2 regions of the Streptomyces sp. NPDC086147 genome follow, and region 2 is predicted to be linked to the other one. Evidence: riboswitches for the same ligand, from Rfam matches in the RefSeq annotation. Region 2 holds a riboswitch; the other holds the start of a gene.
What was found. A riboswitch is a leader RNA that binds a small molecule or an ion and turns the genes downstream of it on or off. The one in region 2 is predicted to bind cobalamin.
Positions count from the first base shown of each region.

Region 1: linked by a shared signal. The riboswitch ahead of AB0398_RS20055 (cobalamin biosynthesis protein) and the one ahead of AB0398_RS13090 (energy-coupling factor transporter transmembrane component T) in region 2 are both predicted to bind cobalamin.

Region 1 is NZ_JBFBJO010000008.1:262,237-272,800, reverse strand. Features, by position in the region: gene AB0398_RS20075 (hypothetical protein) at 1-645, opposite strand, end outside; gene AB0398_RS20070 (hypothetical protein) at 941-2,068, opposite strand; gene AB0398_RS20065 (inorganic phosphate transporter) at 2,450-3,727, shown strand; gene AB0398_RS20060 (hypothetical protein) at 3,740-3,961, shown strand; cobalamin riboswitch at 4,073-4,215, shown strand; gene AB0398_RS20055 (cobalamin biosynthesis protein) at 4,247-5,218, shown strand; gene AB0398_RS20050 (cobyric acid synthase) at 5,215-6,771, shown strand; gene AB0398_RS20045 (putative cobaltochelatase) at 6,845-8,944, shown strand; gene cobO (cob(I)yrinic acid a,c-diamide adenosyltransferase) at 8,944-9,552, shown strand; gene AB0398_RS20035 (cobyrinate a,c-diamide synthase) at 9,546-10,564, shown strand, end outside.
Region 2 is NZ_JBFBJO010000004.1:533,904-544,467, forward strand. Features, by position in the region: gene AB0398_RS13060 (ATP-binding protein) at 1-1,466, shown strand, start outside; gene AB0398_RS13065 (response regulator) at 1,427-1,888, opposite strand; gene AB0398_RS13070 (GAF domain-containing SpoIIE family protein phosphatase) at 1,885-3,726, opposite strand; gene AB0398_RS13075 (NAD-dependent succinate-semialdehyde dehydrogenase) at 3,899-5,314, opposite strand; gene AB0398_RS13080 (helix-turn-helix domain-containing protein) at 5,502-6,458, opposite strand; gene AB0398_RS13085 (MBL fold metallo-hydrolase) at 6,541-7,134, shown strand; cobalamin riboswitch at 7,245-7,381, shown strand; partial or broken gene AB0398_RS13090 (energy-coupling factor transporter transmembrane component T) at 7,365-8,327, shown strand; partial or broken gene AB0398_RS13095 (ATP-binding cassette domain-containing protein) at 8,324-9,996, shown strand; gene AB0398_RS13100 (ECF transporter S component) at 9,993-10,564, shown strand, end outside.

The DNA.
Region 1 (10,564 bases), on a different contig from region 2:
GAGCGCGCCGACGGCGGCCAGGCCCTCCAGGGCCCAGTCGAGGAGGGCGGGCAGCCCGTCGGCGCCGTCCTCGGCGGGCGCCTCGGGGGCCTGTTCGGGCGCGGGGACCTCGCAGCGCTCCCCGCGGAGCTCCTCGACCCGCTGGCCGAGGAGGTCGAGGAGGGCCGGGACGAGGACCGGGCCCTGGGAGAGCTGGAGCAGCGAGAGCACCTGCGGGAGGGCCTCGACGACCTCGGCGACGGCGCTCGGGGCGACGCCCTCGGGGGCCGGGTGCACCAGGGACCAGGCGTCGAAGAGGGCGACCCAGCCGCGCAGCACGGCGGAGTCGTCGCGGTCCCAGGCGTGCAGCCGCCAGCCGGGGCGGGCGGTGTCGCCGTGGAGCTCGACGAGTCCGGCGAGCCGGGCGCGGTCCCAGCCGGCCCGGACCTGGCCGGGCGTCAGGTCGAGCGCGGCGGCGGCCCGTTCCTGCGGGGGGACGGCGCCGGGGCCGGTGCGGGGGGCCGTCCGGGCGCCGCCCTCGACGGCGGCCCAGCGGGCGATCCGTACGGCGTCGGCGAGGACGTGCCGGGCCTGGCGGGCGAGTTCCGCGCGGGGCGGAGTGCCCTCGGGCGGCCGCGGCGCCGGCCGGGTGCGCCGGGTCGTCACGGCCCGGCGGGCGGTGGCCAGCGACCGCGGGCGGACGAGTCGGAGTCTGGAGTTGCGCGCCAATGGTTCATCGGGCTTTCGAGACGTCACGGGAGCAGTCTTCCCGCTGACGGCCCGAAAGCCCAATCGGAACCGGCCGCGCCGTCGGAACGGAGTCCGCGGAGGGTCCGCGAAGGGCCCGCGAAGACCGTACGGAGGCCTCGCGGAGGGTTCGGAAAGACCGGGCGAAGGTCCTCCGGTCGGGCACTCCCGGGCGGTGTGGAGAAGGTGCCGGGGAAGCCTCGGAGCAGGGGGCTCAGAGCAAGGGGACGAGGAAGCGGCGCAGGGACTCCTCGTAGCGGACCGGGTCCGGGTTCCACATCGCCGCGTGCGGGGCGTCGCGGACGGTCTTGAGGCTGATCAGGTCGGGGCGGCGGGCGGCGAGTTCGACGGAGGGCTCCCAGGGGGCGATCGCGTCCTCGGGGCCGTGGAAGAGCAGGACCGGGGCGCGCAGGGCGCCGGGGGCCGAGGCGAGCTGGAGGAGGTCGCCGTGCGGGCCGGTCCTGCCCCGGGCCGCGCGGACGGCGAGCGGCATCAGGAATCCGGGAACGTGCCGGGCCGACGCCAGGTTGCGGAGGGTGACCTCCCAGTCCAGGACCGGGGAGTCGAGGACGAGGCCGGCGATCCGGTCGCGCACCCCCGACGCGGCGGCGGCGCGCAGGGCCATCGACGCCCCGGGCCCCCAGCCGTGCAGGACGACCTTCCGGGCGCCGCGGCGGACGGCGTAGCGGAGGGCGGCGTCGACGTCGCGCCACTCGGAGTCGCCGAGGTGGGCGAGGCCGTCCGGGGAGGGCGGCGCGCCCTCGTCGCCCCGGTAGGCGGGGACGAGGACCGGGATCCGGTGCCGGTGGTAGAAGGGGACGACGTTGAGCGGGTGCTCGCGGGTGGTGCCGAGGCCGTGCAGGGCGATCACCCAGGTGGTGCGCGGCGCGGGCACGAGCCAGGCGGGCAGGGGGCCGAGTTCGCCCGGGATCTCCACGTCCTCGTGGTCGAGCCCGAGGGCGCTCGTGGGCGTGCCCCGGTGGAGCGCGGGGGTGAGCCGGACGCGGGCGCCGGGCCCGGGGGCACCGAGCTCGACCCGCTCCAGGCGCCGGACGGCGGTGTCGGCGGTGTGCGGGGCCCGGTCGAGGACGGGGCCGAGGACGGCGTGCAGTCCGTGGCCCTCCATGCCGTACGTGCCGGGGCGCAGCGAGGCGAGGCTGCGGGTGAGGGTGATCCGGTCGGGGCCCGCGGCGTGCACGGTCAGTCTCGGATCGCCGGGCAGGGGGCGGACGGACGACGCCCTGAGGGCGAGGTCGCTGGCGTACCGGCCGGCCGCGACCGCGGCCGCGCCGGCACCGAGCAGGGTGGTGACGGCCGCTGCCGTCGCTGTAGCCGGGCGCACACCCCCAGTGTCCGCAGGACGGGACCGGGGTGCCACCGGAAGGTGCGGAGGGGTGCGTTCCGGCGCCCGGGGCGCACCCCGGGAGAGTGACGCGGCTCTCCTCGGCGGTGTCCCCCGGTCGGGTGGTCCGGTCCGGGGAGCGGAACGGGACGGCGGGGGAGGAACCGGGGCGGGCCGCCGAGGCCTTGCGCGGGCCCGGATTACCCGGGGTCGCAGGGTGACCGCATCGTGGACGGCGTCGCTCGCGGACCGCTCCGGAGGGCCGAGCGGAATCTCTTGACACCGGTTGGGGACACCACGCCGCCCGACCCAGTTCATCTTCCGTTCACCCAGGTTGCTTACGTTCGACCAGCCACTGACGTCGAACGATTGCCTGGGTAAATGGAACACATCACGCTGCTGCTCGCCATTGTGGTCGTGACAGCTCTCGTGTTCGATTTCACGAACGGTTTCCACGACACCGCCAACGCGATGGCCACGACCATCTCGACCGGTGCGCTCAAGCCCAAGACGGCGGTGGCCATGTCCGCCGTGCTCAACCTCGTCGGCGCGTTCCTGTCCGTGGAGGTCGCCAAGACGATCTCCGGCGGGATCATCAACGAAGAGGGCATCCGCACAGAGGTGATCTTCGCCGCGCTGGTCGGCGCCATCCTGTGGAACCTGCTGACGTGGCTGCTCGGACTCCCGTCCAGCTCCTCCCACGCGCTCTTCGGCGGCCTCATCGGCGCCGCGGTCATGTCGGCCGGCTGGTCGGCCGTGAACGGCCCCACCATCGTCACCAAGGTCCTCATCCCGGCCGTCGCCGCGCCGCTCGTCGCGGGTCTCGCCGCGATGTTCGCGACCAGGCTGACGTACCGGATCAAGGCGAACCCCGAGGCGAAGGCCACGGCCAAGGGCTACCGGGCCGGCCAGATCGCCTCCGCCGGTCTCGTCTCGCTCGCCCACGGCACCAACGACGCCCAGAAGACGATGGGCATCATCACCCTCGCCCTGGTCACCCAGGGCGTCGTCGCCCCCGGCTCGAACCCGCCCCTCTGGGTCGTCGTCTCCGCCGGTGTCGCCATCGCGCTCGGCACCTACCTCGGCGGCTGGCGCATCATCCGCACCATGGGCAAGGGCCTCACCGACCTCCAGCCGCAGCAGGGCTTCGCCGCCCAGACCAGCGCCGCGACGGTCATCCTGGCCTCCTCGCACCTCGGCTTCTCCCTCTCCACCACCCAGTCCTGCTCGGGTGCCGTGATGGGCGCCGGCCTCGGCCGCAAGGGCGGTGTCGTCCGCTGGTCGACCGCGACCCGGATGTTCGTCGCCTGGGGCCTGACCCTGCCCGCCGCGGGCCTGGTCGGCGCCGGCGCCGAGTTCCTCACCAAGCAGGGCCCCTGGGGCATCGCCGCCGTCGCGGTCCTGCTCGTGACCGGCTCGGCCGTCATCTGGGCGCTCTCCCGCCGCAAGCCGGTCGACCACCACAACGTCACGGCCGACGACCTCGACGCCTCCGACGCCGAGCCCGCGGGCGTGGTGACCACCGCCATCGCGGCCGTCACCCCGCCGCCGCCGGCCGGCTCCGTGGCCGCCGTCACCGACGAGAACCTCAAGGCGACCATCCTCGCCCCGGCCCCCACCGACCCGACCGCTCCCCCGGCCCCGGCCGCGAAGGTCTAAGGAAAGAACCACATGAAGATCGACTGGGCAGCCCTCGGCTCCGTCTTCGGCGTCAGCCTCGTGGCGACCGTCGCCCTGGTGGGCCTCTTCACCCTCGGCATCGTCGGCCTCACCAAGCAGGAGGAGGCCGTGGCCCGGGGAGGCTCCGCCGCCCTGGCCCGCACCGGCGCCTACGCCTGCTTCGGGCTGTGCCTGGCGGCCGTGGCGTACGGCATCTACCTGATCGTCGTCTGACGGTCCCCGCTCCACCGGCCGGGCGGTCCGCACCTTCGGGTGCGGACCGCCCGGCTCTTTTCTGTGGTGCTCCGCACAGTGCGCCGCCGCAGGTCAAGGCTGGGTTGACGCTTGTTCTCGGGGCGTGGTGGACTGCCGAGGCCATTACGGCGGCAGCAGAGGAAGCCCGGTGCGAATCCGGCGCGGTCCCGCCACTGTGACCGGATCCGAGGGTCCGGGAGTCAGGAACTCTCGCCGCCGGTCACGTCGATCCAGGGCGCGGACCCTGAGTGAGGACACAGCGCCATGCCCGGCCGTCCCAGAGCCACCGGTGTCTTCGCGTACGGAGCGGCCGCGGGCCTCGCCGTCGACCTGCTCCTCGGCGACCCCCGCCGGGGCCACCCCGTCGCCGCGTTCGGCCGGGCCGCCGCCGCCGTCGAGCGGCGCCTCCACCACGACCACCGCGGCTGGGGCGCCCTGCACACCGCCGTCTGCGCCGGTTCCACCGCCGCCCTCGGCGCCCTCGCCGCCCGGACCGTGCGGGACCGGCCGGCCGCCGCCGTCGCGCTGACCGCCGCCTCCGTGTGGGCCGTCGTCGGCGGGACGACCCTGGGCCGGGAGGCCCGCGCGATCGGCGGGGCACTGGCCGCCGGGGACCTGGAGGTGGCCCGCGAGCGGCTGCCCCACCTGTGCGGGCGCGACCCGCAGTCCCTGGACGGTCCCGCGATGGCCCGCGCGGTCGTCGAGTCGGTCGCCGAGAACACCTCGGACGCCGTGGTCGGCGCCCTGTTCTGGGGCGCGGTCGCGGGCGTGCCCGGGCTCGTCGGCTTCCGGGCCGTCAACACCCTGGACGCGATGGTCGGCCACAGGTCCCCCCGGTACCGCCGCTTCGGCTGGGCCTCGGCCCGCCTCGACGACCTGGCCGGCTGGCCGGGCGCGCGCCTGACGGCCGCGCTCGCCACCGTCGCCGGCGGGAACCCGCGCGGGGCCGTGCGGGCCTGGCGGGCGGACGCGTCGAAGCACCCGAGCCCCAACGCGGGCCCGGTCGAGGCCTCCTTCGCGGGCGCGTTGGGCGTACGGCTCGGGGGCACCCTCTCGTACGGCGGGCGCGTCGAGCACCGGCCGGTCCTGAACGGGGAGGGGCGGGCCGTCGAGGTGGCGGACATCGAACGGGCGGTGGCGCTCTCGCGCCGGGTGACCGCGCTGACCCTGGCCGCCTGCGCGGGCGGCCGTCTGATCGCCGGCGCGGTGAAGCGCGGGAAGCGGAGGAGCGCATGAGGGGCGGGAGGGGCGGGGGGCTGCTGGTCGCCGGGACCACGTCCGACGCGGGCAAGAGCGTCGTGACGGCCGGGATCTGCCGGTGGCTGGTCCGCAGAGGTCTGAAGGTGGCGCCGTTCAAGGGGCAGAACATGTCCCTCAACTCCTTCGTCACGCGCGAGGGCGCCGAGATAGGCCGGGCCCAGGCCATGCAGGCGCAGGCCGCCCGGGTCGAGCCGACCGCGCTGATGAACCCGGTGCTGCTCAAGCCGGGCAGCGACCGCTCCAGCCAGGTCGTCCTGATGGGCAAGCCGGTGGGCGAGCTGAGCGCCCGGGGGTTCTTCGGGGGGTCCGGGGGGTCGTCCCCCGGGAAGGCACTGCACGGGGGGCGGCAGAAGGAGCTGTTCGAGCCGGTCATGGCGTGCCTGGAGGAGCTGCGGAGCACGTACGACGCGGTGATCTGCGAGGGCGCGGGCAGCCCGGCCGAGATCAACCTGCGGCGCACCGACATCGTGAACATGGGCGTGGCGCGGGCCGCGAAGCTGCCCGTGGTGGTGGTCGGGGACATCGACCGGGGCGGGGTCTTCGCCCAGTTCTTCGGCACGACGGCGCTGCTGTCGCCCGAGGACCAGTCGCTCGTCGCCGGGTACCTGGTGAACAAGTTCCGGGGCGACGTGAGCCTGCTCGAACCCGGGCTCGACATGCTGTACGGCCTGACCGGGCGCCGGACCTTCGGCGTCCTGCCGTACGCGCACGGGCTCGGCATCGACGAGGAGGACGGCCTGCGGGTCTCCCTGCGGGGCACCGTCCGGGAGTCGGTGGTGGCGCCGCCGGTCGGCGCGGACGTGCTGCGGGTCGCCGTCTGCGCCGTCCCCCTGATGTCCAACTTCACGGACGTGGACGCGCTGGCGGCCGAGCCGGGCGTGGTCGTCCGGTTCGTGGACCGGCCCGAGGAACTGGTCGACGCGGACCTGGTGGTCGTACCGGGCACGCGCGGCACCGTGAAGGCGCTCGCCTGGCTGCGGGAGCGCGGCCTGGCGGACGCCCTGGCCCGGCGCGCGGCCGAGGGCCGCCCGGTGCTCGGCGTCTGCGGCGGCTTCCAGGCCCTGGGCGAACGGATCGAGGACGAGGTCGAGTCGAAGGCCGGGGTGGTCGACGGGCTCGGTCTCCTTCCCGTACGGGTGCGGTTCGGGGTCGAGAAGACCCTGGCCCGGCCGGTCGGCGAGGCGCTCGGCGAGCGGGTCGAGGGGTACGAGATCCACCACGGCGTCGCGGACGTACGCGGGGGAGAGCCGTTCCTGGACGGGTGCCGGGTCGGCTCCGTGTGGGGCACCCACTGGCACGGCTCCCTGGAGAGCGACGGCTTCCGGCGGGCGTTCCTGCGGGAGGTCGCGGCGGCGGCCGGGCGCCGGTTCGTCCCGGCCCCGGACACGTCGTTCGGCACTCTGCGCGAGGAGCAGCTCGACCGGCTCGGCGACCTGATCGAGGAGCACGCGGACACGGACGCGCTGCTGCGGCTGATCGAGGAGGGCGCCCCTGCGGGGCTGCCGTTCGTGCCGCCGGGGGCGCCGTGAGGACCGGGACGCCCGCCGTCGACGGCCGCGCGCCGTCATTCGAACATCAACGATCCGAAGGAGAGACCACCCGATGAGCACCCGGTATCCGTTCACCGCCGTCGTCGGCATGGACGACCTGCGGCTCGCGCTGCTCCTGAACGCCGTCAGCCCGGCCGTGGGCGGCGTGCTCGTCCGGGGTGAGAAGGGCACCGCGAAGTCCACCGCCGTGCGGGCGCTCGCCGAGCTGCTGCCGGCCGTGCCGGTGGTCGCGGGCTGCCGGTTCGGCTGCGACCCGGCCTCGCCCGATCCGGGCTGCCCGGACGGGCCGCACGAGGCGGGTCCGGGGGTCGCGCGGCCCGCGCGGATGGTCGAACTCCCCGTCGGCGCCTCCGAGGACCGTCTCGTCGGCTCGCTCGACATCGAGAAGGCGCTCGCGGAGGGCGTGAAGGCGTTCGAGCCGGGGCTGCTCGCCGACGCGCACCGGGGCATCCTGTACGTCGACGAGGTCAACCTCCTGAGCGACCATCTGATCGACCACCTCCTCGACGCCGCCGCCATGGGCTTCTCGCACGTGGAGCGCGAGGGCGTCTCCGTGCGGCACGCCGCCCGGTTCCTGCTCGTCGGGACCATGAACCCCGAGGAGGGCGAGCTGCGGCCGCAGCTCCTCGACCGGTTCGGGCTGACCGTGGAGGTCGCCGCCTCCCGCGACCCCGAGCAGCGGGTGGAGGTCGTGCGGCGGCGGCTCGCCTTCGAGGACGACCCGGCCGCGTTCGCCGCGCGCTGGACCGGCGAGGAGAGCGCGCTGCGCGAGCGGATCGTCGCCGCGCGCGCCCTCCTCCCGCAGGTGACCCTCGGGGACGCCGTGCTGCTCCAGATCGCCGCGACCTGCGCCGCGTTCGAGGTGGACGGGATGCGCGCCGACATCGTCATGGCCCGCACGGCCACCGCGCTCGCCGCCTGGGCCGGACGGACCGAGGTCACCTCCGAGGACGTGCGGCAGGCCGCGCTCCTGGCCCTCCCCCACCGCCGCCGGCGCTCGCCCTTCGACGCGCCGGGGCTCGACGAGGACAAGCTCGACGAGACCCTGGAGCGGTTCAGGGGCGAGGAGCCGGAGTCCGGTCCGGACGAGGACCCCGACCCGGAGCCGGACGGCCCGGGGGACGGTGGTCCGGGAGACGGCGGGGGCGGTCCGGACGGCGGCGGGATCCCGCCGCAGGGCGACGGGCCCGCGCCCGAGGACGTACCGGCGCCGGAGGAGGCCCCCGCGTCCGAGCCGGCTCCCGAGCCCGCGCCGCAGAAGGCCGGGGCCGGTTCCGGCGAGCGGGCCGCCGTCAAGGCCGCCGAGCCCTTCCGTACGAAGGTGCTCAGCGTGCCCGGTCTCGGCGAGGGCGCGGCCGGGCGCCGTTCCCGGGCCCGCACCGAGCACGGCCGTACGACCGGCTCCACCCGGCCCCGGGGCGCGCTGACCAAGCTGCACCTGGCGGCGACCGTGCAGGCCGCCGCCCCGCACCAGAAGGCGCGCGGGCGGACCGGGCCGGGGCTCGTGGTCCGGCGCGACGACCTGCGGCAGGCGACCCGGGAGGGCCGCGAGGGCAACCTCGTGCTCTTCGCGGTCGACGCCTCGGGCTCGATGGCCGCCCGGCAGCGGATGAGCGCGGTCAAGGGCGCGGTGCTCTCGCTGCTCCTCGACGCCTACCAGCGGCGCGACAAGGTCGGTCTGGTCACCTTCCGGGGCCGGGACGCCGAGGTGGCGCTGCCGCCGACCTCGTCCGTGGACGCGGCCGCCGCGCGGCTCGAACAGCTTCCGACGGGCGGGCGCACGCCCCTGTCGGCCGGGCTGCTCAAGGCCCACGACGTGCTGCGGGTCGAGCGGTTGCGGGACCCCTCGCGCCGTCCCCTGCTCGTCGTCGTGACGGACGGGCGGGCGACCGGGGGGCGGGCGGCCGGCGACCCGGTGGCGCTCGCCGCCCGCGCGGCGCGGCTGCACGCCGCCGAGGGCACGGCGTCGGTCGTCGTGGACTGCGAGACCGGCCCGGTGCGGCTCGGCCTCGCGGGGCAGCTCGCGCGCGAGCTCGGCGGGACGGCCGTGACGCTGGACGAGCTGCGCGCCGACTCGATCGCCGGGCTCGTCAGGGACGTACAGGCAGGACAGACCGGACACGCAGCACGGACAGCCAGGAGGGCCGCCTAATGCCGCAGGGACAGCCGACCGTCGTTCCTGACGACGGTCTGACCACCCGTCAGCGACGCAACCGCGCGCTGGTGATGGTGCACACGGGCGTCGGCAAGGGGAAGTCGACCGCCGCCTTCGGGATGGCGCTGCGCGCCTGGAACCAGGGCTGGCCGATCGGGGTGTTCCAGTTCGTGAAGTCCGCCAAGTGGAAGGTCGGCGAGGAGAACGCCCTCAAGGCGCTCGGCGAGACCGGCAAGGGCGGCACGGTCACCTGGAACAAGATGGGCGAGGGCTGGTCCTGGATCCAGCGCGAGGTCGCCGAGGGCGAGCAGTCGCACGAGGACAAGGCGCGCGAGGGCTGGGAGCAGGTCAAGCGGGACCTCGCGGAGGAGCGGTACAAGTTCTACGTCCTCGACGAATTCGCCTACCTCCTCCACTGGGGCTGGATCGACGTGCACGAGGTCGTGGAGGTGCTGCGCGACCGTCCCGGTCAGCAGCACGTCGTGATCACCGGCCGCAACGCGCCGCAGGAGCTGGTGGACTTCGCGGACCTCGTCACCGACATGTCCAAGGTCAAGCACCCGATGGACGCCGGTCAGAAGGGCCAGCGGGGCATCGAGTGGTAGCACGTCTCGTCATCGCCGCGCCCTCCTCGGGCGCGGGCAAGACCACGGTCGCGACCGGCCTGATGGCCGCGTTCGCGGGCCGTGGCCTGGCCGTCTCCCCGCACAAGGTCGGCCCGGACTACATCGACCCCGGCTACCACGCGCTCGCGACGGGCCGCCCGGGGCGCAACCTCGACGCGTACATGTGCGGCACGGGCCTGGTGGCGCCGCTCTTCCTGCACGGGTCGCGCGGCTGCGATCTGGCCGTGGTCGAGGGGGTCATGGGGCTGTACGACGGCGCCGCCGACCAGGGCGAACTGGCTTCCACCGCGCAGGTGTCGAAGCTCCTGAAGGCGCCCGTGGTGCTGGTCGTGGACGCGTCGTCGCAGTCGCGTTCGGTGGCGGCGCTCGTGCACGGGTTCGCGTCCTGGGACCCGGAGGTGCGGATCGGGGGCGTGATCCTCAACAAGGTCGCGACCGACCGGCACGAGCACCTGCTGCGGGAGGCGCTCGGGGAGTCCGGGGTGCCGGTCCTCGGCGTGCTGCGGCGGGCGCCCGCCGTGGCGACGCCGTCGCGGCACCTGGGGCTCGTGCCGGTGGCCGAGCGGCAGGCCGCCGCCGTGGAGGCGGTGGCGGCGCAGGCCGAACAGGTCCTGGCCGGGTGCGACATGGAGGCGCTGCTCGCGCTCGCGCGGTCGGCTCCGGAGCTGTCCGCGGAGGCGTGGTCGCCGGCGGTCGTGGGGCGCGCGGTGGCGGGCCGGCCCCGGATCGCGGTGGCCGGCGGGGCCGCGTTCACGTTCTCGTACGCCGAGCACACCGAACTCCTGACCGCCGCCGGGGCCGAGGTCGTCACCTTCGACCCGCTGCGGGACGAGGCCCTGCCCAAGGGGACCTCCGGGCTCGTGATCGGCGGCGGCTTCCCCGAGATGTACGGGGGCGAGCTGTCCGCCAACGAGCCGCTGCGGAAGGCCGTGGCGGACCTCGCCGCCTCGGGCGCGCCGATCGCGGCCGAGTGCGCCGGCCTGCTCTACCT
Region 2 (10,564 bases):
GGCGCCTGTGGGGGCTGATCGCCTGCCACGGGGCGGAGCCCGCGCGGATCACCCCGGAAGTGCGCTCGGCGTGCGAGATGTTCGGCGCCGCGTTCTCGCTCCAGCTGTCCGCGATCGAGGAGCGCGAGCGCGCGGACGCGCACGTGGAGTCCACCGCCCGCTCCGCGGCGGTGGCCGAGGCGCTCGAACGGGAACGCCTCGAAGAGGGCCTCGGCGACGGCGGCGGCCCGCTCATGGAGCTCCTCGACGCGGACGGGGTGGTGCTCCGGCGGGCCGAACGCACCCTGGGCGCGGGCGAGCCGTTCGCGCCCGGCCTGCTCCGGGCGCTGGAGGAGCGGGCCCGGGCGCTGACGCCGGGCGTGCCCTGGTGCACCGACCGGCTGGCCGAGGAGGACGGACCGGGCGGCGGCGCGGAGGCGGCGGACGGAGGACCGGCCGGAGTGCTGATGGTGCCGCTGTCCGGGGTGGGGGAGTACGTCGCCTGGCGCCGCCCGGAGCGCCCGATGCCCCGGCAGTGGGCGGCCGACCCCTCGGTGCCGGTACGGGTCGGGCCGCGCGGCGAGCGCCTGACGCCGCGCGGCTCGGGAGCCGTCTTCCGGGCCACCGTGCGCGGCCGGAGCCTGCCCTGGACCGTCCGCGACCGGGTGGCGGCCAAGGAGCTGTGGCGGCTCCTCACGGGTCTGGTCCTGCGGCACGCCGAGGTCCTGGACGCGATCAACGACGAGCTGCGGATGCGCAACGTCGACCTCGACTCCTTCGCCCACGCCGCCGCCCACGACCTCAAGGAGCCGCTGCGCGGCATCTCCAACGCGGCGACGTTCGCCATGGAGGACGCCGGGGACGGGCTCGACGAGGTCACGCTGCACCGGCTGCGGACCATGCAGCGGCTCGCCGGACGCATGGACGAGCTGCTCAACTCGCTGCTGCACTACGCCCGGCTCGGCCGCGCCGGGCTGCGGGTGCGCGAGGTGGAGCTCGGCAGCGCCCTGGACGCGGCCCTGGAGGTGGCCGGGCCCCGGCTGGCCGAGCAGCGGGTGACCGTGGTCCGCGGGACGCTGCCCCGGGTCCGGGCGGACGCCGACCGGCTGGACGAGATCCTGGTCAACCTGCTGGTCAACGCGGCCAAGTACGCCCGGCCCGACGGGGAGCGCCGGGTCGAGGTCACCGTGGAGCGCCACCCGGTCCCGCCCGCCGGGGACGCCCCGGGGACGCCCGCGGGACCGGAGCAGGTCGTCGTCGTCAGGGACAACGGCATCGGCATCCCGGCGGACCGGCGCGACGACGTCTTCGACCTGTTCCGCCGCCTCCACGGACCGGCCGAGCACGGCGGGGGGACGGGAGTCGGCCTCGCCCTGGTCAAGCGGATCGTCGAACGGCACGGGGGCCGCATCTGGCTGGACGCCGTCCCCGGCGGCGGGACGGCGTTCTACTTCACGCTCGGGAGCTCCGAGCCGGACCCGGCCTGACGCCAGTAGTCGACGGCGCCCTTCAGGACCGTCTGGAAGAGCGCGAAGTTGACCGGCTTGTAGACGTAGCTGTCCGCCCCCGCCGCGTAGCAGGCGTCGACCTCGGCGGGGGCGGTGGAGGAGGTGAAGACCACCACCGTCACCGCGCCCAGCTCCGGCCGGGAGCGGATCCGCTCCAGCACCGCGTGCCCGCCGATGCCGGGCATGTTGAGGTCCAGCAGGATCAGCCCGGGAAGGTCCTCGCGGGCGAGCAGCGCTTCCACCAGGCCCTCCCCGCGGTCGGTGAACTCCAGGACCAGGTCGGGATGGGTGCGGCGCAGCGCGCGCCCGATCGCCTCGGCGTCCTCCGGACTGTCCTCCACGACCAGGATCCGGTCGGGGGCCGTGCGCCGCTGGTCCGTCGTCTCCGGCACGCCGCTCATCGCGCGTCCTCCACTCGTTCCTCCGCCACCTGTTGCTCCGCCACCCGTTCCCGCGCCACCCGGGCGACCAGCACCGCGGTGTCGTCGTCGCCCAGGGCCCGGAAGGCGGTCGCGCGGGCTATCAGCCCGGCGGCGTCGCTCCCGTCGCCACAGCTCTCCCGGACCGCCCCGGGCAGTACGTCCTCGAACATCGTCCCGTCCGCCGAGCGCGCCTCCGACAGGCCGTCGGTGAACATCACCAGCGCGTCGCCCGGCCCCAGCACGGTCCTGCCCGGCTCGTACAGGGCGTCCGGCACCACCCCCAGCAGCATCCCGGACGCCCGGACCTCCTCGACCCGCCCGTCCGCGCGGCGGATCAGCGGACGCGGATGCCCGGCCGAGGCCGCCTCGACGGCGTACCCGTCGCCGTCCGGGGTGAGCACGCCGACGAACGCGGTGACGAACCGGGCGGCCTGCTGGCCGGTCAGCACGCCGTTGAGACGGCTCAGCGCCTCGCCCGGCGGCGCCTTGTCCTCCAGCAGGACGCGCAGGGTGTGCCGGGCCAGGCCGGCCAGCGCCGCGGCCTCGGCGCCCCGGCCGCACACGTCCCCGACGAAGAGGGCCAGCGCGCCGTCCCGGCGCACCACGGCGTCGTAGAAGTCGCCGCCCACCTCCAGGGAGTCGTCGGCCACCTCGTAGGCCGCGGTCAGCCCGACGCCGGGCCAGTCGGGCAGGGTGCCCGGCAGCAGGTGCCGCTGGAGCTGCTCGGTGTTGCGGCGGCGCTGCTCGTAGGCGGTGGTGGTGTCGATGGCCAGCGCCGCCCGGCCGGCCAGGTCGTCGAGCACCCGCAGATCGACGATCTCCCGCTCGGGACGGTGGTAGACGAACGTCAGCGTGCCGAGCAGCTTCCCGCGGGCCCGCAGCGGACTGATGCTCACGGCCCGCACGGCCCGGCCCGGCCCGTCGCCGTGCGGTCCGAACACGGACGTCCCCAGGGCCTCGCCCGTGAGCAGGGTGCCGTGCGGCAGGCCCGCCGCGGCCCGCAGGGCCCCGTCCAGCCACGGGTCGTCCGCGGCCACGCCGCGCAGCCAGGGCTGCACGGCCGCCGCCACGTGCACGGTGGCCACCGGGGACAGCAGGTTGCCCGGCCGGCACAGGTGCACCACGCAGGCCTCCGCCACCGCCGGGACGGCGAGCCGGGCGACGCGCTCCAGCGTCTCCCGCGCGTCGAGGCTGGCGTCCATCTGCAGGGACGCCTCGGCGAGGAATGCCTCCTCCACCCGGCGGCGCTCCGCGGCCCTGTGTTCGAGGACCCGCCGGTTGCCGGCCACCAGGACCTCGCTGAGCTGGAGCAGCCGCGTCGGCAGGAAGGGATCGGCCTCCTCTCTCCCGCCCAGCCCCAGCGAGAAGGCCGCCCAGTCGTCGCCCCCGAGCGAGAAGCGGGCCTCCAGGGCCCGGCGCGCCCCCGCCTCGGCCAGCAGGGCCGCCTCGGGCGCGAAACCCTCGTCGTCCGTGGTCAGGTCGTGCTCGTACAGGTGCACCGGCGCGCGGTTCCCGGCGTCCTCCCCGCCCCTGGCGGGCAGCCGGGCGGGCACGGTCCGCACGCTGCCGGGAAGAGGGGTCGTGGTCGCTGCCGCGGCGGCGCCGTCGGCCGTCAGCCGCCGCACGTACCGCAGGCTGCGGCCGTCCCAGCGGCTCCCCGCGACGGCGACCACGCCCCGCTCCGCCAGCATCAGGGAGTAGACGTGCCGGGCCATGTCCGTGATGTCCTGGGCGTCCTGCGCGGCCAGCCACATGCGGTGCAGGCCGGCGGACCAGGCCTCGGGGTCCGTACCGGTCGCGCCCTCGACTCGCCTCACGCTCTCCTCGCTCATGTCGGCTGTACCGGCCGGAACTCCCGTTCCGGCGCCCCGGGGCCGGATGACGGGAGTCTCCGGTCGGGCCGCACGTCCCAGCGTACGTCGCCGCCGTCGGCCCGCCGGTCGCGGAGGCCGCGATACGGCCGGGGCCCGGACCGCCGGACCCGGGGGCTCAGCCGGCGATGCCGCCCAGCTCCGCGTCGGCGGGCAGGACGCGCACCAGCTTGCGGTTGACGAACTCCCGCATGCCGAGCGCGGACAGCTCGCGTCCGTAACCGGAGCGCTTGATGCCGCCGAAGGGCAGGTCGGGCCGGGTGGAGGTCGGGTGGTTGACCCAGACCATGCCGGTCTCCACCCGCTCGGCGACCCGGCGGCCGCGCTCCGTGTCCGCGCAGAAGACGGAGCCGCCGAGACCGTACTGGCTGTCGTTGGCGAGGGCGATCGCCTCGTCCTCGTCGGCCACCCGGTGGATCACGGCGGCGGGGCCGAAGAGCTCCTCCGCGTAGGCGCGCATGCCCGGCTTGACGCCGGTGAGAATCGTCGGTTCGACGAAGGCGCCCGGGCGGTCGATCCGGTGGCCGCCGGTGACGAGCTCGGCCCCCTGGTCCACCGTCTCGCGGATCTGCTCGGCCAGGCCGGCGGCCGCCTGCTTCGACGAGAGGGGGCCGAGGGTGGTCGCCCCGTCCGCCGGGTCGCCGGGCACCAATGCCTCGAACGCGCGGCGCATCCCCGCGACGAAGTCGTCGTAGACCTCGTCGAGGACGATGAACCGCTTCGACGCCACGCAGCTCTGCCCGGTGTTCGCCATCCGGCCGGCCACCGCGGCGCCGACCGTCCGTTCCAGGTTCTCGCCGTCCAGGACGATGAAGGCGTCGCTGCCGCCCAGTTCCAGCAGGCTCGGCTTCATGTTGCGACCGGCCCGCTCGGCGACCTGGGCCCCCGCGCGCTCGCTGCCGGTCAGCGACACCCCCCGTACGACCGGGTCGTCGATGACGCGCGAGATCTCGTCGTGGCTCACGAACAGGTTGGTGTACACGCCCTCGGGCGCCCCCGCGTCGTGGAACAGCTTCTCCAGGGCCAGCGCCGACTGCGGGCAGATCCCGGCGTGCTTGACCAGGACGGTGTTGCCGAGGACCAGGTTCGGCCCGGCGAAGCGCACCACCTGGTAGTACGGGAAGTTCCACGGCATCACGCCGAGGAGGACGCCCAGCGGCTCGTCGACGAGGTACGCCTCTCCCTCCTCGACCTCCAGCGGCTCGTTCGCCGCGAAGCCGGGTCCGTGTTCGGCGTAGTACGACAGGATCGAGGCCGCGAGGTCCACCTCGCCGCGGGCCTCCGCGATCAGCTTGCCCATCTCCTCGGTGAGGAGGCGGGCCAGCGGCTCCTTGCGCTCCCTCATCAGGCCGGCCGCGCGTCCGATCACCGCGGCGCGATCCCCGATCGGCCGCCTCCGCCACGCCTCGAAGGCATGACCCGCGGTTTCGAGGACGGAGTCGACCTCCTCGCCCTCGATCACCGGAAACTCCGCGAGGGTCTCCCCGGTGTACGGGCTGACGGTGGCGAACGGGCTCTTGCGCTGCTCCGACATGGAAGCTCCAGTACGGGACGTATCGGGGTACGGGGGATGTGGCGGTCCATGCGGAACGCCACGTTCCTTCACCTCCGCCCCGGTACCCGGAAGCGGGACCGGAAAACAACGCAAAACGGATTAAAGACTCTCCGTTTTCCGAGGAGGTGATCACGGAGGGACGTCGTGGCTCTCCCGGCCCGCTCCGTCACGGCGTGTTCGTGAAGGCGCGGCGGTAGGCGCGGGGCGGCACTCCCCGGCGGCGCACGAACTGCTCGCGCAGGACGGTCGCGCTCCCGTACCCGACGCGGCGGGCGATCTCCTCGACCGGCAGGTCCGTGGTCTCCAGAAGCTCCTCGGCGCCGCTCAGCCGCAGGCTCCGCACCCAGGCGTGGGGGGTGGTGCCGGTCGCGGCGGCGAAGCGGCGGGCGAAGGAGCGCTTGCTCATCAGGGCGCGCCCGGCCAGCTCCGCGACGGGAAGCGGCCGGTGGAGGTTCTCGCGGGCCCACGCGAGCACCTCGGCGAGGCGCTCGTCACGGCAGTCCTCGGGGACGGGGGCGGCCAGGTACTGCGCCTGCCCGCCGTCGCGGTGGGAGGGCAGCACCACGTCCCGCGCGACGCCGTTGGCCCTCGCGGCCCCGTGCTCCCGCCGCAGCAGGTGCAGACAGAGGTCGAAGCCCGCGGCGGCTCCCGCGCCGGTGACGACGCTCCCCTCGTCTACGTAGAGGGCGCCGGGCTCGACGGCGACCTCGGGGTAGCGGTGGGCGAGCAGCGCGGCGAACCGCCAGTGGGTGGTGGCCCGCCGGCCGTCGAGCAGTCCGGCGGCGGCGAGCGCGAAGGTCCCGACGCAGTGGGCCGCGACCAGCGCGCCGCGCCCGTGCGCGGCCTTCAGCGCGTCGAGCACCGGGGGAGCGGGCGGCGTGCGGAAACCGGCCCACGGCAGGGCGATCACCAGGTCGGCCGAGGCGAGCCGGTCCAGGCCGTGCGCGACGTCGAGCGGCACCCCGACGTCGGTGGGGACCGGTCCGGGCCGGTCGGCGCACAGGGCGAAGTCGAAGCCGGGCAGCCCCTCGCCGTGCGGGCCGAAGACCTCGGCGACGATGCCGACGGCGAGCATGCCGACACCGGGCGGGGCGTACGCGGCGACGGTCGTGAAGGGAGGCATGCGCGCAGTGTGGCACGAATCCTGCGATCAACGGCAGACGTGCCACTCGTGAACGGCCTTCCCCTCCACGAACATTGAGGGCATGACAGACGCACCGCTCGGCCGTAGCGCCGTATACACCGTCCTGACCACCGGATACGTCGGCTCCACCGGCCCCGGAGTCGCCGCCACCGTCTCCTACGTCTCCGACGCCGGCCGGCACGTGATCTTCGACCCGGGCATGGTGGCGAGCCCCGACCGGATCCTCGCCCCGCTCGCGGAGCTGGGGCTCGGCCCCGACGACATCACCGACGTGGTGCTCAGCCACCACCACCCGGACAACACCATGAACGTGGGCCTCTTCGGCCAGGCCCGGGTGCACGACCACAAGGTGGAGTACCGCGGCCACCAGTGGAAGAACCGGGACGCGGAGGGCTACGAACTCACCCCGTCGCTGCGGCTGATACGCACCCCGGGCCACAGCGCCGAGGACATCACCCTGCTCGCCGGCACGGAGTCGGGCGTGGTCGCCTTCGCCGGAGACCTGTGGTGGCACGCGGAGGGCCCGGCGGACGATCCGGTGGCCCCCGACCGCAAACTGCTGCGCACCTCCCGGCTCCGGGTGCTGGCCGCCGCGGACCTGATCGTGCCCGGCCACGGAGCCCCGTTCGAGGGCGACGAGAACACGCCGCGCTGAGGACCGTCCGTACGGGCGCGCGAGGACCCGGCCGAGGGAGAGCCCCGGGGCCGGACCGGTCCCGGGCCGCCAACTGCCCCTGGCCACAGCGGTGATGCGACCGTACTGTTCGTCTGCCCGGCTCGGCCAGGCGGACAACTGAATGGTCGCGCGACCTGGGAAGCCGGTAGGAGTCCGGCGCTGACCTGCAACCGTGTGGGGCGCTTCCGCGCCCCGAGTCGGACCACCCGGCGCGCGGCTTCACGTACTACCTCTACCTCGCCCTCACCGTCGTGGCGATCCGGGTGACCTTCCGGGCGATCTTCGCCACCGGCATCACGCCCCGCGACCACTTCCTCTTCTCCCTGCCGCACATCCCCACGCCCGACTGGTACGCGGGCATCCAGATCGGCGGCCCGGTCTCCCTGGAGGCGCTGCTCTCGGCCGCCACCGACGGACTGCGGCTGGCCTGCATGCTCTGCTGCATCGGCGCCGCCAACACCCTCGCCAACCCCAAACGGGCCCTGCGCGTGCTGCCGGGCGCCCTCTACGAACTCGGCGTGGCCGTCACCGTCTCCATCAGCGTCGCGCCCCAACTGGTCCAGAGCGTCCAGCGCGTGCACCGGGCGCGGCGGCTGCGCGCCGGACGCTCCAAGGGCCTGCGCGCCCTGCGCGGCATCGTCGTCCCCGTCCTGGAGGACGCCCTCGAACGCTCCCTGCGCCTCGCGGCCGCCATGGACTCCCGCGGCTACGGGCGCGCCGGAACGGCCACCCGCCGCTCCCGGCGCACGACCGGCGCCCTCATGCTGCTCGGCATGTGCGGCCTGTGCGCCGGGGCGTACGGACTCCTCGACGCCACCGCCCCCACCCTCCTCGGCTTCCCGGCGCTCGCGGCCGGCGGCCTGCTGTGCGTGGCCGGACTCCGCCTCGGCGGGCGCCGCGTCACCCGCACCACCTACCGGCCCGACCCCTGGAAGGCCGCCGAGTGGGCCGTCGCCGGCTGCGGGGTCCTCTCGGCCGTCCTCCTCTTCAGCAACGCCGGCTTCGACGCCGCCGAACTCAACCCCTCCATCTACCCGCTGAGCTGGCCCACCCTGCCCCTGGTGCCGGCCGCCGCGATCCTCCTGGCGGGAACCGCGGGATTCCTGTCCCCGCCCCCGAGCCAGCCCGTCCGCCCGGCCGTCCCGGCACAGCGCACCAAGGAAACCGAGTGATCACCTTCGACCAGGTCACGGTCCGGTACGAGGACATGGCCGAACCCGTCCTGCGGGACGTCGACCTGACCGTGGAGGAGGGCGAACTCTGCCTCGTCGTCGGCCACACCGGCGTCGGCAAGTCGACCCTCCTCGGCGCGGTCAACGGCCTCGTCCCGCACTTCACCGGCGGCACCCTGTACGGCCGGGTGACGGTCGACGGCCGGGACACCGCCGAGCACCCGCCCCGCGAACTCGCCGACGTCGTGGGCGTCGTCGGGCAGGACCCCCTCGACGGCTTCGTCACCGACACCGTCGAGGAGGAACTCGCCTACACCATGGAACAGCTGGCGGTCCCCCGGCGACCATGCGCAAGCGAGTGGAGGAGACCCTCGACCTGCTCGGCCTGGCCGACCTGCGCCACCGCGCCCTGCACGAGCTCTCCGGCGGGCAGCAGCAGCGCGTCGCCATCGGCTCCGTCCTCACCGCCCACCCCCGGATCCCCGTCCTCGACGAGCCGACCTCCGCGCTCGACCCGACCGCCGCCGAGGAGGTGCTCGCCGCCGTCACCCGGCTCGTCCACGACCTCGGCGTCACCGTGCTCCTCGCCGAACACCGCCTGGAGCGGGTGGTGCAGTACGCCGACCGGGTCCTCCACCTGCCCGGCGACGGACGGGTGGTCTCCGGGCCGCCCGCCGAGGTCTTCCGCACGACGTCCATCGCCCCACCCGTCGTCGAACTCGGCCGCGCCGCCGGCTGGTCCCCGCTCCCGCTCTCCATCCGCGACGCCCGGCGGGCCGCGGCCCCCCTGCACACCCGGCTGAGCGGCGTCACCCCTCCGCCCGCGCGGCCCGCCCCCGACACCGACCGCCCCACCCTCCTCACCGCCCGCGGCGTCACCGTGACGTACCAGGGCGTGCCGGCGGTCCGCGAGGTCGACCTCGACCTGCGCGGCGGCGAGATCACGGCCCTGATGGGCCGCAACGGCTCCGGGAAGTCCTCCCTGCTCTGGGCCCTCCAGGGCTCCGGGCCCCGCAAGGCCGGCTCCGTCTCCGTCGGGGGACCGGACGGGCCGGGGAAGCGGGACCCCCGGAAGCTCCCGGCGGCCGAGGCCCGGCGGCTCGTCGGCCTGGTGCCGCAGACCCCCACGGACCTGCTCTACCTGGAGAGCGTCAAGCAGGAACTCGACCAGGCCGACGCCGAGTCCGGGGTCGCGGCCGACGGCGTCCCGGCCCGCGCCCTCCTGGACCGCCTTGCGCCCGGCATCCCCGACACCACCCATCCGCGCGACCTGTCCGAGGGACAGAAGCTGGCCCTCGTCCTGGCGATCCAACTCGCCGCCGCGCCACGGGTGCTGCTCCTCGACGAGCCCACGCGCGGTCTCGACTACCGGGCCAAGGGCGAGCTGATCGGCATCGTGGACGCCCTCGCCGCCGAGGGCCGCTCCGTCGTCGTCTCCACCCACGACGTGGAGTTCGTCGCCCGCGCGGCCGACCGGGTCGTCGTCATGGCGGAGGGCGACGTCGTCGCCGACGGCCCCACCACCGAGGTCATCGTCGCCTCGCCGGTCTTCGCCCCCCAGACCGCGAAGATCCTGGCGCCCCTGCCCTTCCTCACGGTGGACCAGCTGACGGCCGTACTCGACGCCGACGCCGACGCCGACATCGACGGAACGGGCCCGGCCTCATGAGCACGTCCACCGCCGCCATCCGCATCCGCGCCCGGGCCGGAGTCGTCATCGCCATGGCGGCCTTCCTCGGCGTCGTCGCGTTCTTCTGGCCGTTCCTCGTCGCACCCGGGAAGTTCGACTCGAACTACGCCCCGCCGCTGATCTTCGGCGTGCTCCTGGTGATCGTGCTCTGCGTGGTGATCTCCGAGATCGCCGAAGGCGGCATCGACTCCAAGGCGCTGGCCATGCTGGGGGTCCTCTCCGCGGTCAACGCCGCCATCCGTCCCCTCGGCGCGGGCACGGCCGGCATCGAGACGGTGTTCTTCATCCTCGTGCTCGCGGGCCGGGTCTACGGCCCCGGCTTCGGCTTCACCCTGGGCTGCACGTCCCTGTTCGCCTCGGCGCTCATCACCGGCGGCGTCGGCCCCTGGATGCCGTACCAGATGTTCGGCTGCGCCTTCGTCGGCATGCTCGCCGGGTTCCTCCCGAAGGCCACGGGGCGCCGCGAGGTCGCCCTGCTCGCGGTGTACGGCTCGCTCTCCGGCTACCTCTTCGGCTTCCTCCTCAACCTCTCCTTCTGGCCGTTCTC